DNA from 3 places in the Thermoanaerobacter brockii subsp. finnii Ako-1 genome. Region 2 is predicted to be linked to each of the others. Evidence: a T-box and tRNA genes for the amino acid it is inferred to sense, from the RefSeq annotation. Region 2 holds a T-box; the other regions hold tRNA genes.
The links. The T-box of region 2 lies ahead of THEBR_RS07785 (valine--tRNA ligase). A T-box ahead of a tRNA ligase gene usually reads a tRNA of that ligase, here a tRNA-Val.
Positions count from the first base shown of each region.

Region 1: it has a tRNA-Val gene. The T-box ahead of THEBR_RS07785 (valine--tRNA ligase) is inferred to sense a tRNA for this amino acid. The anticodon was not compared.
Region 3: it has a tRNA-Val gene. The T-box ahead of THEBR_RS07785 (valine--tRNA ligase) is inferred to sense a tRNA for this amino acid. The anticodon was not compared.

Region 1 is NC_014964.1:799,816-804,927, forward strand. It holds gene THEBR_RS03860 (NAD-dependent protein deacylase) at 1-92, shown strand, start outside; gene THEBR_RS03865 (cold-shock protein) at 168-371, shown strand; gene hslO (Hsp33 family molecular chaperone HslO) at 432-1,316, shown strand; tRNA gene THEBR_RS03875 (tRNA-Val) at 1,442-1,517, shown strand; tRNA gene THEBR_RS03880 (tRNA-Asp) at 1,519-1,595, shown strand; tRNA gene THEBR_RS03885 (tRNA-Phe) at 1,601-1,676, shown strand; tRNA gene THEBR_RS03890 (tRNA-Gly) at 1,682-1,757, shown strand; tRNA gene THEBR_RS03895 (tRNA-Cys) at 1,762-1,836, shown strand; gene THEBR_RS03900 (thioredoxin family protein) at 1,948-2,283, shown strand; gene THEBR_RS03905 (GGDEF domain-containing response regulator) at 2,406-3,338, shown strand; gene THEBR_RS03910 (DUF6873 family GME fold protein) at 3,397-4,131, shown strand; gene ytxC (putative sporulation protein YtxC) at 4,187-5,065, shown strand.
Region 2 is NC_014964.1:1,555,386-1,560,497, forward strand. It holds gene THEBR_RS07785 (valine--tRNA ligase) at 1-2,554, opposite strand, end outside; T-box leader at 2,596-2,797, opposite strand; gene THEBR_RS07790 (bifunctional nuclease family protein) at 2,935-3,357, shown strand; gene THEBR_RS07795 (biotin transporter BioY) at 3,493-4,041, shown strand; gene THEBR_RS07800 (DUF2680 domain-containing protein) at 4,059-4,616, opposite strand; gene THEBR_RS07805 (YckD family protein) at 4,818-5,112, opposite strand, start outside.
Region 3 is NC_014964.1:1,823,982-1,829,093, reverse strand. It holds gene THEBR_RS09140 (Gmad2 immunoglobulin-like domain-containing protein) at 1-1,324, shown strand, start outside; gene yyaC (spore protease YyaC) at 1,329-1,841, opposite strand; gene THEBR_RS09130 (hypothetical protein) at 1,937-2,476, shown strand; tRNA gene THEBR_RS09125 (tRNA-Pro) at 2,634-2,709, shown strand; tRNA gene THEBR_RS09120 (tRNA-Val) at 2,714-2,789, shown strand; tRNA gene THEBR_RS09115 (tRNA-Tyr) at 2,811-2,896, shown strand; gene THEBR_RS09110 (rubrerythrin family protein) at 3,033-3,536, shown strand; SAM riboswitch class I at 3,649-3,753, shown strand; gene metK (methionine adenosyltransferase) at 3,811-4,998, shown strand.

The DNA.
Region 1 (5,112 bases), 760 kb from region 2:
AGACTCCCTATGATTATAAAGCTGATGTAGTTATAAGAGAAAAAGCAAGTTATGCTCTTAGAAATATATGGGATATAATAAAATTTCAATAAAAAAATTTGACAATTTGATATATAAGTGCTATGATAGAGAAGTAAATTATTTATCAAGTTTGGAGGAAGATATAAATGGTAAGAGGTAAAGTAAAATGGTTTAATGCCGAGAAAGGCTATGGCTTTATTGAAAGGGAGGATGGCACAGACGTATTTGTCCATTACTCAGCAATTGAAGGCGATGGCTTTAAGACATTAGAGGAAGGACAAAAAGTTGAATTCGAGGTAGTTGAAGCTACAAAAGGACCACAAGCTTCTAAGGTAAGAAAGGTAAACTGACGCGAAATCAAACCCTAACATTAAATATGTTAGGGTTTTTTGATATAGGAGGTATTTACGATGAGGGATTATATTGTGCGAGCTACAGCTTATAATAATAAAATATTAGCTATTGCAGCTTTTTCAACACAAACTGCCCAGAAGGCTAAAGAAATTCACAATCTCACACCTACCACTTGTGCAGCTTTAGGAAGAGCTTTGACAGCTGTCGCGATGATGAGAGTTATGATGAAGGGAGAAAAAGATAAGGTTACCTTAGTTATAAAAGGTGATGGACCGATTGGGAATATCGTTGTAGTGTCAAATTACCCGGGAATTGTCAAAGGGTATGTAGGGAATCCTACAGTGGATTTACCACTGTCTGAAAAAGGGAAATTAGATGTAGGCAAAGCTGTTGGTAAAAATGGATATGTGACTGTCATAAAGGATATAGGTTTAAAAGAACCCTACGTTGGAACTGTAGAGCTTCAAACTGGGGAAATCGGAGAAGATATAGCCTATTATTTTTATACCTCTGAACAGGTACCTTCTGCTGTTGGGGTAGGAGTGTTAGTTGGAAAAGAAGGAAATGTTTTAGCTTCTGGAGGCTTTATTATACAATTATTGCCTAATATTGAAGAAGAAGTTGTAGCAAAGGTAGAGGAAGCACTCAAGAATATTTCTTCAGTGACAGAATTGTTAAGGAAAGGATATCTGCCAGAAGATATATTGAACCATATATTAGGGGAGATGGGACTTAATATTTTAGAAAGAGTAGATTTAAAATATGAATGTGATTGTTCACAAGAAAGATTTGAAACTGCTATAATTGCTCTTGGAAAAGAGGAGATAAAAAAACTTATTGCAGAAGGACAATCAGTTGAAGCTGTATGCCATTTTTGTGGTAAAAAGTATCTGATAGAGGAAAGTAGGCTTAAAGAATTGCTGAGAATTGCAGAGGAATAAAGCAAATTTAAGAGAATAATTGATATTTTTTATTCTTAATTAGACGTAAAGGCGAAAAAATCCTCAAAATAGTGTTGACTAATAGCAGTTTTTTATGTATACTATTACTTGCACGGCAGTAAAATGGTCGTATAGCTCAGCTGGGAGAGCACCTGCCTTACAAGCAGGGGGTCATAGGTTCAAGTCCTATTGCGACCACCACGGCCCAATAGCTCAGTTGGTTAGAGCGCCAGCCTGTCACGCTGGAGGTCGAGGGTTCAAGTCCCTTTTGGGTCGCCAGTTATGCCTCGATAGCTCAGTAGGTAGAGCAAGGGACTGAAAATCCCTGTGTCAGTGGTTCGATTCCACTTCGAGGCACCATTTGTGCGGACATAGCTCAGTTGGTAGAGCATCACCTTGCCAAGGTGAGGGTCGCGAGTTCGAGTCTCGTTGTCCGCTCCAGTATGGCGACATAGCCAAGTGGTAAGGCAGAGGTCTGCAAAACCTTTATTCCCCGGTTCGAATCCGGGTGTCGCCTCCATAAAAATATGAAACTTTAGTGAATAAGGTTATGAAAAAGCCCTGGAAGGGGCTTATATTTTTTAATTTTTAAAATCTAATTGTTTATAGTCTTTTGGGTAGGAGGGAAATTATGGAGAAAATTATCGACATAGAAAATATAGAACAAATTATAAAGGAAAATGATATGGTATTTCTTTATTTTTCTACACAAGATTGCGGAATATGTACTTCATTGCTTCCTAAACTTGAAGGAATGCTAGTAAACTATCCAAAAATAAAAAGTTTTCACATTCCTATTGACGAGATTCCGCTGGCTTCTGGTAAGTTTTCTGTTTTTACTGTTCCTACTGTAATAGTTTATGTGGATGGAAAAGAGGCAATAAGAGAGGCTCGTTTTATAAGTATGGACACATTGGAAGAAAAAATTTCAAAATATTACTCTCTTTTCTTTGAAGAAACTGCATAAAATTTTATGTAAAATTTTTTCATTTTTAATTTAAATTTAATTTGCTAAAGTAGTAGTTTTTTTGCCAAAATTTTTATATAATATTATGGGGTTGTTAAATGTTTTTTTGTGGAGGAAGCATTGTGAAGGGGAGAAACATTCTTATTGTCGATGATAACAAACTTACAAGGAAAATTTTGAAAGATATTTTAGAAAATGCTGGGTATGGGGTGCTAGAGGCTAAAGATGGAGAAGAGGCTTTACAAATATACAGGAATAAACTACCTGATATGGTAATATTAGATATAGTTATGCCAGGCATGAATGGCTTTGACCTTTTAAGAATTTTGAGGAAAGAAGAAGAAAATTTGATGCTTCCTATAATACTTTTGACTTCACAGGACAATTTTGAAGAAAAAATTAAAGGGTTGGAATTGGGTGCAGATGATTATTTAGTGAAACCTTTTAATGACAAAGAACTTCTGTTTAAAGTCAATAATTTGTTTCAGCGGATAGAACACAACAGAATGGCCAACCCTCTTACTGGTCTTAGAGGAAATATTGACATTAAAGAAGAAATAAAAAGGCGAATTAAAGAAAACAAGCCTTATGCCATTTTGTATATTGATTTGGACAATTTTAAGTCTTATAATGATTACTATGGTTTTCTAAGAGGAGATAATGTAATAAAACTTACAGCCAAAATTTTATCAGATGCTGTAAATCTGATTGGAAATGAAAGAGATTTTTTGGGACACATAGGTGGAGATGATTTTGTGATAATTACTACTCCTGATAAAGCTGAAGAGATGTGTAAGTATATAATTTCTCGCTTTGATGAGGAAATAAAGTATTTATATGACGATGAAGATAGAAAACGGGGTTACATAGAGACAATTGGTAGGACTGGCGAAAAGATGATGTTTCCACTGGTGTCAATTTCTATTGCTATTGTCACAAATGAATTTAGAGATTTTAAAAATGATTTGGAAATAAGTGCAGTAGCTGCTGAATTGAAAAAGAAATTAAAGACAATGGATGGAAGTTGTTATTTAAAAGATAGAAGAAAAGGTTAAAGAAAAGGTTAAGGGCATACAACAGTATGCCCTATCTTTGTATAAAAGAGGTGAAAAAATGTCTAATCCCTTTGTTCCCCATGGCAATTTTAAATGGGTTGTAATTGATGGAAGAGAGAGGGAAATTGGAGATAGTTTGTCTAAGTTAGGGATAAAAGTCTTATATACTGAAAAATGTGCAGATTTATACGATGCTATTTCTTTTCATCCCGATATACTTTTGCATCCCTTAGGAGACAGAGAAATCATTGTAGCTCCCAATGTGACACCAGAGTTTATACGCAAATTGAAATTAATAGGTTTAAAAGTAAAAATAGGACAAACTTTTTTGAAACGTAACTATCCTTATGATATCGCATATAATGTAGCAAGATTGGGAAACACAGCTTTTCACAATTTCAAGTACACAGATCCTGTTTTGAGAGAGTCCTTAGAAAAAAAAGGTGTCAAGTTTTTAAATGTAAAGCAAGGTTATACAAAATGTAATATGGCAATCATAGATGATAATAGCTTTATAACTTCAGACAAAGGAATATTTGAGGTAGCAGTTAGCAATGGTTTTGAAGCGCTTTTGATAGAACCCGGAGGTGTTTTTTTAAAGGGTTTTGAATACGGGTTTATTGGCGGTGCAATGGGGCTTATAGGAGAGAAAAAATTAGCAGTAACTGGTGTATTTAATTCACATAAAAATTATGAAAAAATTATTGAATTTTTAAATAAAAAAGGAATTGAAATTGTTTATCTTACTTTTAAACAAATAAAAGACATTGGTTCCATCATTCCACTGATTTAAAACAGATAAAAATGATAAAAAGACACATATACTATTAACGAAGGGAGTGAGAAAATTGCAACTATTTTCCATAGGTGTTTCAAAGGATTTAAAACTAGATGCAGAAAATTTAAAACATGGCTTAAAAAATTTAGCTGAAAATGGTATAAAGATTGCGATAAATTCTAATGTGTGTGGCTCAGTTACCTATTATAGCTTAAAAGTGGAGGATAAACAAGGCTTTAGCAATGTTGCGAGAATAAGAAATTATATAGCGGAAGCTATTTCAGATATAATTGTTAACCAAATTGACAAACGGATAATAAAAAAATTAATCAATAAATATTACCATTATTTTTCAGAAGATGAAAAGGAGGAAATAGAAAAAATCGCTTACAATATTTTAGAAGATGATGTGAATAAAGAGACATTTAAATTAGCAAAAAAAGAGCAAATTTTTGTATTGGTAAGAGATTTTTTAAAAGAGAGTGATTATATAGACTTAGAAGGGTTTGTGAACTTTAGACTGAGGGATTTTATTGGTGAACTTAGCGAAGTAACAGATAAGGCTGTTGATGAATTTTTAATGAAAAAAGAGTACAATGAGTTTATAGGTTTACTTAAATACTTCGTCGAATTACAGGATTCAAAAGTTGAAATATTGAATATCATTGTCGATAAAAATGGCAAATTTAAACTTTATGATGAAAATGACAAACCAATATCTAATGATTTTATTAATGAAATAGTTGCTGAATTAAAAGATGGTGTTATAAGTGATGAAGATGCTTTGATAAGCACGCTTATAACCATTGCTCCTAAAAAAATATTTTTTCATTCTATTAACAATATGAGAGATAATGAAATTCTAGAGACGGTTAAAAAAGTTTTTAATGACAAAGTAGAAATTTGCTATGGCTGTGAATTGTGTTCAAAGATTAAATGTGAAAAATAGCCCAGCTTAAGGCTGGGTTTTAAAATTCGTCAAAATCTGATATTATT
Region 2 (5,112 bases):
CTTTTTCTGGCGCTTTTTTGACGAAATTTTCATTATTTAAAAGCCCTTGTGCTCTTTCAATTTCGCTTATCACTTTTTGTCTTTCTTCATTAAGCCTCTTTATCTCTTCTTCTAAGTCAATTAAATCTTCAAGTGGAAGTACCACCAATCCTCCTTCTATTGCTCCACTCAAAGCTTTATGAGGAATTTTACTCTTATCTGTTTCAATTACAACTTCGCTAGCACCTGCAAGTTTCATTATATAATTTGTGCCCACTTCAAACACCTTTACATAATTTTCATTTTCAACAGCCACAATAACTTTTGCTTTTTTAGAAGGGGAAACATTTGCTTCTGCTCTTAAATTTCTAATGGTCCTAATAGCTTCCATTATAATCTCAGCATTTTTCGCTTCTTCAGTGAAATCCAGTTCTTCTTTGTATTTCGGCCATTCAGCAATCATTATGCTCTCGCCTTCATGAGGTAAATTCTGCCATATTTCTTCAGTTATAAAAGGCATAAAAGGATGCAAAAGCCTCAAAGTATTATCAAGCACATATCTTAGAACAGACTTTGTAACCTTTTTAGCTTCAAGGTTGTCACTGTATAACACAGGTTTACTAAGTTCTATATACCAATCGCAAAATTCACTCCACACAAAGTCATAAAGTTTTGTCGCAGCTATTCCTAACTCAAATTTTTCTAAATTCTCTGTCACTTCTTTTACTATGTTGTTATACCTTGTCAAAATCCACTTATCAGCAATAGTCAACCCATCTGTATAAAGGTTAGTATCATTATCAGTTAAATTCAGCAACACATACCTTGAAGCGTTCCACAATTTATTTGCAAAGTTTCTGCTGAGTTCAACTTTATCTTGACTAAACCTCATATCGTTTCCTGGGGCATTTCCTATGACTAATGTAAACCTTAAAGTGTCTGCCCCATATTCTTCAATAACCTCTAATGGGTCTATCCCATTGCCAAGAGATTTGCTCATTTTTCTACCTTGAGCATCTCTGACTAAACCATGTATCAAAACATGCTTAAATGGCACTTCTTTCATGAATTCCAAACTCATAAAAATCATTCTTGCAACCCAGAAGAAAATTATGTCATATCCTGTAACAAGAACATCAGTAGGATAGAAGTATTGGAGGTCTTCTGTTCCTTCCGGCCAACCCATAGTAGAGAAAGGCCAAAGTGCAGAACTAAACCAAGTGTCTAATACATCTTCGTCTTGATGTATGTGGGGGCTTCCACAAGCTTCACATTTTTGCGGGTCTTTACGCGATACAGTTATATGACCACAGTCATCGCAGTACCAGGCAGGAATTCTGTGTCCCCACCATAATTGCCTGGAAATACACCAATCCTTTATGTTTTCTAACCAATTAGTGTATATTTTCTCAAACCGTTCTGGCACAAATTTTATTTTTCCTTCTTTTACAACCTCTAAAGCAGGTTTAGCTAAAGGTTCCATCTTTACAAACCACTGTTTGGAAAGTAGAGGCTCAACTACTGTATCGCATCTGTAACAATGCCCCACATTGTGAACGTGGTCTTCAACTTTTAGAAGTAGTCCGAGATTTTTGAGGTCTTCGACTATTCTTTCTCTCGCCTCATATCTATCAAGACCTTTATATTTTCCTCCATTTTCATTGATTATCGCATTCTCATTCATTATATTGATAAATGGAAGATTATGTCTTAATCCCATCTCAAAATCATTTGGGTCATGGGCAGGTGTAACTTTTACAGCACCTGTTCCAAATGAAGGGTCAACGTAACTGTCAGCAATTACAGGTATCTCTCTTCCTACAAGTGGCAGTATCAAAGTCTTACCTACCACATCCTTATACCTTTCATCATCAGGATTTACAGCAACTGCTACATCCCCCAGCATCGTCTCAGGCCTCGTCGTAGCTATAACTACATATCCATCTTCACCTTTTATGGGGTATTTGATGTACCACAAATGCCCTTTTTGCTCTTTATGTTCCACTTCCGCATCAGATAAAGCAGTGTTGCAGTCTGGACACCAATTTATTATCCTGTCTCCTCTATATATGAGCCCTTTTTCATAGAGGGAGACAAAAACTTCTCTTACCGCCCTTGAACATACTTCATCCATAGTAAAGCGTGTCCTTGTCCAATCACAAGAAGAACCCAACTTTTTTAATTGGCTTAAAATACGGTTTTCGTATTTGTCCTTCCATGCCCATGCCCTTTTCAAAAACTCTTCTCTTCCTATTTCTTTCTTTGTGAGCCCCGTTTCTTCTCTTATCGTGTCTAAAACTTTTATCTCCGTCGCAATGCTGGCATGGTCTGAGCCAGGTATCCACAAAGCTGCATAACCCTGCATTCTTTTCCATCTTATCAATATGTCCTGCAAAGTATTGTCAAGTGCATGTCCCATATGTAATTGCCCTGTTATGTTTGGAGGCGGTATAACAATGGTAAATGGCTGTTTTTCAGGGTCTATTTTAGGAGTAAAATATCCTTTTTCCATCCAAAAAGCATAAATTCTATCTTCAAATTCCTTTGGATTGTACGTCTTAGCTATCTCTTTCATGCCTTACACTCCCTCCGTAAAATTTTAAAACCCTTTCACCCACAAAGGGCGAAAGGGCATTTCGCGGTACCACCTTTATTTATCACTCAAGCTATAACGGGCAGACCCGTTTAAACCTACTGAACTTCGGTTTACAGGCTCCAGAGCTACCTTCAGTGTACCTTTGGCGGGAATCCTTTCAGCCCATGGGATATCCCTCTCTTTAGCCAGTATACACTTACTCCTCTCTTTCATAGCCTTATATTCCATTTGATATATAATATATATAAAATCTCACCAATTGTCAACAGTTAAGTTGTTTTAAAACAAACAATCAGATTAAATTTGCATAAGTATGATATAATGATAATAAGAAGATGTTTTAAATCGAGGTGTAAAAAATGTTAAAATTTCATGTTAAGGCAATTACAATGGACGTAGAAGGAAATTTCTCCGTCCTATTGACAGATGAAGAGGAAAAGAAAGTTTTGCCCATCGTCATAGGTCCATTGGAAGCCCAAAACATAGCTATCCCTCTTCAAGGAATTACACCGCCTCGCCCTTTAACCCCCGACCTTTTAAAATCTGTTATTGAACAACTTGGAGGAAAACCTGAAAAAGTTGTAATTACTGATTTAAAAGATGACACTTATTATGCAGAGCTTTATATAAAACAAGGGGATAGAGTTATAAAATTAGACTCAAGGCCCAGTGATGCTATAGCTTTAGCAATACGAACTGATATACCAATTTTCTTAAATGTTCGTTTAGCGGAATTCACTTATGATATGGCAGATTTAAAATTTGAAGATGGAGATAATTAAAATTCTACTGGCCCTCTTAAAAATTTAAGAGGGCTACTTTTTTAAAGAATTGTTAACCATTATGTAAAAATAGTTGACAATTCTTTTTAAAAAAAATATAATAATTGTTGTAATAATACAATGAGGAGGAAAAATATGATAAAAACTAAAGACATGATTTTAGCTTCTCTTTTTGCTGCTATTACTTTTATAATGGGTTTTGTAAAAATACCTTTGCCTTTTTCTCCAGTACCTATCACAGGGCAGACTTTTGCAGTTATGTTAGCCGGAGGACTTTTAAATCCTACATCAGCATTTTTGAGCCTTTTTATTTTTGACCTTTTAGGTGCAATTGGAATACCTGTGTTTGCAGGACTTACCGGAGGACTAAATATTTTAATAGGTCCTACAGGAGGATATATTTTAAGTTGGCCCTTTGCAGCCTTTTTAATCTCTTTGACTTTAAAAAATAAAAAAGCAAATTTTATTAATATTTTTATAAGCTATCTCTTATTTGCAATAATTTTTGTTTATATTTTAGGAGTAACTCAGCTCTCTTTTGTTACAGGAATACCATTTAAAAAAGCCATTTTAGCCGGGGCACTTCCTTTTATACCTGGCGACTTAATCAAAGCATTTATCGCTTCCTATCTCACTTTAAAATTAAAACCTGTTATAAAATCTAATGAAAAAAGGCAAGGTTGAACCCTTGCCTTTTTTCATTACTGCTGAACAGTTGGTCCAAAGTTTCCTCTATAGCCTGCTCCTTTATGCGCTCCTTTAGCACCAAAACCTGCTCCCAAGCCTACACCTGTATTGCCATTGCTATTTTTTCCAAGTCCAAGACCTAAACCTACACCTGAACCTTTACCATATTGACATGTTCCATCCCATGAATTTATCTTGTCTTCAATGGTTTTTTTGATTGTGTCAGCCCTATCCTGAGTTATTTTACCATCTTTAACTAATTGGTCTATAAACCCTTCTTTTTGCTCAATTAAAGCTTTTTTCAGATTGTCAAGTGTTATGCCATTTTCTTCTGCAATCTGAACTATTGTTTTCCCTGATTGAAGTTCACTTAAAATTTCATCTGCTGTCTTACCTGTCAGTTTTGCAAGAAAATCTGCATTTCTACTCATTCCGTATCTTGGTGCTGTCGTAGAATATTGAGGTGGAGTTGAAGAACTAGCTGTATTGCCAGTTGTGGCTGCATAAGCAGCTATTCCACTTAAAAGCATACCTCCTGTAAGTACTACTGCTACTACCTTTTTGAAATTCATTTAAAACCACACTCCTTTTTTGATTTTTGTTTTTTATTTGTTACACTTATATAATAACCCTTTAGTTTGAGATAACTATATTGGATTTGTGAAGGATGTGTGAACATTTTTTTAGAGTAATATGAGGGTTCCTACTATGCAAAGTTTTGAAAATAGAAAAGAGATGGCATTTAACCATCTCTTTTTATTCAAAAAATTCAATTAGAGAGAGTTACTATACCCTTGAGGAGCAGTATTGGTTTGTCCATTTCCATTTTGCCATTTACCTTTAAAATTTCCTCTTTTTCCTTCAAAATGTTTGAAAAATCCTTGAGGCAATCCGTTTTGTTGCATATTTTTTACCATTGTATCAATTCTATTTTTAATCGTATTTCCTTGGTCCTGAGTAATAACTCCAAAGCTTACAAATTTATCAACTAATTGTTTTTGCAATTGTGCCATTTGTTTGTAATAATTGATTAACTCATTCTTTTGCTGGTCTGTCAATTTAGATGGA
Region 3 (5,112 bases), 270 kb from region 2:
AGATATGTCTAAAGAAATTTCACTTTATTTTTTAAATGATAAAATGAATGGCTTAATTTTAGAAAGAAGATTTATTCCCAAAGATGCAGATGTTTTGAAGCAAGTAATACTTGAAATGATTAAAGGACCTACGGATGAATATGCAAAACCGGTGTTTCCAATTGGAACAAAACTGCTTTCTATAGATATGCAAGAAGGGACAGTTTTTGTAAACTTGTCTAAAGAATTTCTTCAAGAGAGTGACAATGAGCAGATAGACAAACTAAAGGTTGCTGCTCTTGTAAATGTATTAACAGATATTCCTAGTGTAAACAATGTTCAAATTTTAATAGAAGGGAACAAGGTAGATGCAATAGGAAAATACAAAATAGGTTTAGATCCTTTAAAAAGAATGATATTAGTAGGCGATGTATACAATAACCCAGAGAGGATAAAGAAATTACAAGAAAGAGCAGATTTAGGGAAAGAAACATGGCGTTTTGACCCTATTCAACTTCTTAGAAAAGAGGGAGGTGTAATAGGTTTAGGAAGTCAAAATGAGCTGACATTAAAAAAGAAAAGTGATGGGACAGCTGATATAGAAGCAGTACATGACAATAAAGTATATAGCATAAAATTAATTCAACCTCTTGGAGAAGGAGATAATTATATATGGGTTATTAGCAATGTATCGGCTGAGTTCACTCCAATACCTGAGACAGATCCTTTAAAAGGTGAATCCTTTATTTATGGAAAAGTAAAGGCTATTGATTATGCAAATAGAATTATTACTATTGAGAGGGAATACCAGGATGCTCAGGATTTAAGAAATGAAGCGGGACCAGATATAAAAGTACTACCGAATGCTATTATCCACTTCATGGCAAAGGTTAGTTATGACCCTGAAGGGGGAATTAAATATGCTGAAAGGGATATCAGCTTTTCGGAAATAAAAGTAGGAGACGAATTAGGTATAATACTTACGAAAGACAAGGAAGCAAGAGCGATAATTGTTTCAGATAACAGTAGCATTTCTTATGAGCTTAATATAAAAGTAATGGCTCCAGCCAAAAATGATGTGGTTTCAAGCCCCTTCAAAGTAATAGGAAAGGCAAGAGTATTTGAAGGAGGGGTAAATATAAGGCTAATTGGTAGCAATGGCAATATTTTAAATGAGAGTTTTGTCCAAGCAACTGACGCTGCTCCTTCTTGGGGGGATTTCGAAGCTATAATTTCCTATAAGCCTTTAAAAGAGCCGCAAAATGGGATTCTTCAAGTTTTCTCTTTAAGCCCTAAAGATGGTTCTATACAAAATTTAGTTTCTATACCTTTAAAATTAAAATAAAAAATTATGAATGTTTCAAAGCTAAATAAATTCCTTCTGCTATTGTTTCTGCAATATCAAAAACAAAGCCTAATCTAATTGAATTTAATGGCAATGAGTCATATACATCGACAATGCCTACTATTGAAATATCTCCAACAGGAGGAAGCATTTTCCCCACCCCTTTTCCAGGGTACAGTGGGGCTTTTTTTATTGAGATTTTTCCTATACTTTCTTTGTCTCCCAAAGAAGCATCTATAGCTATAATTTTACTATTAGGATGCTTCTTTTTTATGTATTTTATATTTTCTTCTAAGTTTATAGCGTGAATTGGCCTCTTTAAGGTACCGTAAACAAAGTAAGTTGGTGGAAGTGATTTTGTTAACAGATTTCCTACGATAGGACCTAAGGAGTCGCTTATAAATTTATCTGTACCAATACATAAAAAAACTGAATTAGGGCTTAAATAGGAATTTAAAAAATTAGCTATGAAATAAACGGCGTTATCATCATCATATTTAAGCCTTAATTCTTCCATAATTGAAGCCTCCCTTTTTAATAATAAACTGAATTAAAAAATTAAGGGAAGGAATAATAAATGTGTACAGTTAAAATAATGGGAGGTTTTCAAAAATGAAAAAATATACAGTTTACATAATTCTAATCGCGGTATTTTTGTCAGCTACTACTATGTTTATGTTAAAAACATATTTTAAAGAACATAAGAATAAGGAGGAAATTAAAACTTTTGATGAAGTATATCCCGCAGGGAAACAGATGTGGGATAGGGAAATAGAAAATGTAGAAAAATATAATGAGTCTAAGACTACAAAAATTTCAAGAGAAGAAGAAAAATATTCAAGCCAAGCTCTTGAGCAAAATGTAGATAAAACTACAACACAAGAAAATGAAAAAGATAAAAAAGAAAAAGTGATTACTGTAGAAGAAATATTGGAAATACAAGATAAAATGGAAGCTTCTCAGAAGGCAAAGGTAATGGAAATTTTACAGAAGTTAGGGAAAGAGGATATGGATAAGATTATGAAGATGGCAGAGAAAGGATTAACAAAGGAAGATAATGAAAGATTATTAAACATATTGAAAAATAAACTTTCTTCCGAAGAGATAAATTATCTTGTAGAAATAGCAAATAAATATTTTGCCGCGAAATGACCTTATGTGGTATTTTGTGCAGACACTTTAAAATATGACGTATTCTTAAAAAATTTAAAGATTGCAAGCGATAAATCAATAAAACGGCCATTTTTAAGCTTTTATGCCTATTGTGAAATTTCATTTTTTCTATTATAATTTATTTCGTCACTGATGTCGGGATGTGGCGCAGTTGGTAGCGCACGTGCTTTGGGAGCATGGGGTCGGGGGTTCAAGTCCCTCCATCCCGACCATTGTGGTCGTATAGCTCAGCTGGGAGAGCACCTGCCTTACAAGCAGGGGGTCATAGGTTCGAGTCCTATTGCGACCACCATTTTCAAAAATTAAATATTGTGGAGGGATACCCAAGTGGCCAAAGGGGGCAGACTGTAAATCTGTTGGCTGTCGCCTTCGATGGTTCGAATCCATCTCCCTCCACCATTGAAAAAAAGACCGTAAGGTCTTTTTTATTTTTCTCCTTCAAATGTCTTGACATGGTAAAAAAGTGTAGTATAATATTATTTGAAAGAGAAAATTATTATTTATTAATAAAAATTTAATTAGGGAGGAATCTTTTATGAGAGAAATGACGAGACATAATCTTAGTGAAGCCTATGCTGGAGAGAGTCAAGCTCACATGAGATATCAAATTTTTGCTGATGTAGCTGAAAAAGAAGGCAAACCTAATATTGCAAGACTTTTCAGGGCTATTTCCTATGCTGAATTGGTACATGCCACAAATCATTACAAAACTCTTGGAGAAGTTGGAAATACAGTAGAAAATCTTGAAAAAGCTATAGAAGGGGAAACCTTTGAAGTAGAAGAGATGTATCCTGCTTATAATGCTGTTGCAGAACTTCAAGAGGAATCTGGAGCTAAAAAAAGCATACATTATGCTATTGAGGCTGAAAAAATACATGCAAAATTGTACACTGAAGCAAAAGAAGCAGCATTAAAAGGAGAAGACATAAAGATATCAAAAGTTTACATATGTCCCGTTTGTGGATATACCTCTGTTGATGTATTGCCAGAAAAATGTCCTGTATGTGGAGTTCCTGGAGAAAAATTTGTAGTATTTTAAATATAATTTTTCAAAAAAGAGCATGTTTTGGCATGCTCTTTTTTTGATGCAAAAATATTTGACATAGTAGATAAAGTGTGCTATAGTAGACATCAGAAAATTTAATAACATGCTCTTATCAAGAGAGGTGGAGGGAAAGAGCCCGATGAAACCCAGCAACCTGTCCTATAGGACAAGGTGCTAATTCTCTCAGAAGCATGCTTCTGAAAGATGAGGGTATGTGCCTCTTCTTTTGGAAGGGGTTTTATTTTGTTTTTAAGGAGGAATAGAAAAAATGCGTAGACTGTTTACATCTGAATCAGTCACAGAGGGGCATCCTGATAAAATTTGTGATCAGATTTCTGACGCAATATTAGATGAAATTTTGAAAAAAGATCCCTATGCCAGAGTTGCTTGTGAGACTGCTGTAACTACCGGTTTGGTTTTAGTAATGGGAGAAATTACTACTCAGTGCTATGTAGATATTCCGAAAGTTGTAAGGAAAGTAGTAGAAGAAATTGGCTATACTAGAGCAAAATTCGGTTTTGACGCTGATACTTGTGCGGTTATCACTTCTATTGATGAGCAATCACCGGATATTGCCCTCGGTGTGGACAAGGCATTAGAAGCTAAAAGAGGAGAACTTTCAGATTCGGAAATTGAGGCTATTGGCGCTGGAGACCAGGGTTTAATGTTTGGTTTTGCTTGCGATGAAACAGAAGAATTAATGCCTATGCCTATAATGCTAGCTCACAAGCTTGCAAGAAGACTGGCGGAAGTTAGAAAGAACGGGACATTAAGCTATTTAAGACCAGATGGTAAAACACAAGTAACAGTAGAGTATGAAGATGATAAGCCTGTGAGGGTAGATTCTGTTGTAGTATCAGCTCAACATGCACCTGAGATTGATCACGATACTATTGAAAGAGATATTATTGAACATGTAATAAAACCTATAATTCCTGAAAATATGATAGATGATAAGACTAAAATTTTTGTAAATCCCACAGGAAGGTTTGTAATTGGTGGACCTCAAGGTGATAGCGGACTTACAGGAAGAAAAATTATTGTAGACACCTATGGCGGATATGCAAGGCACGGGGGCGGAGCTTTTTCTGGTAAAGACCCTACAAAAGTTGATAGATCCGCAAGTTATGCTGCAAGATATGTGGCAAAAAATATTGTGGCAGCAGGACTTGCTAAGAAGTGTGAAGTGCAATTAGCTTATGCGATAGGTGTTGCTACACCTCTTGAAATAGGTATTGATACTTTTGGCACAGGTAAAATATCAGATGAAAAGATTTCGGAAATTGTAAAACAAGTTTTTGATTTAAGACCTGCAGCTATAATTAGGGATTTAGATTTAAGAAGACCTATTTATAGACAAGTTGCAGCTTATGGCCACTTTGGAAGACACGACTTAGACCTCCCATGGGAGAAAACAGACAAAGTAGATATATTAAAAAAGTTGGCAGGAATATAAATTTGAAAGCCCGGGTAAACCCGGGCTTATGGCATTTTTTATATATCTTTTTTAAATGCCATAGAATTTATGTTTTGTAAACGCTTCGCTACCTTAATTATACCACAAAAATTG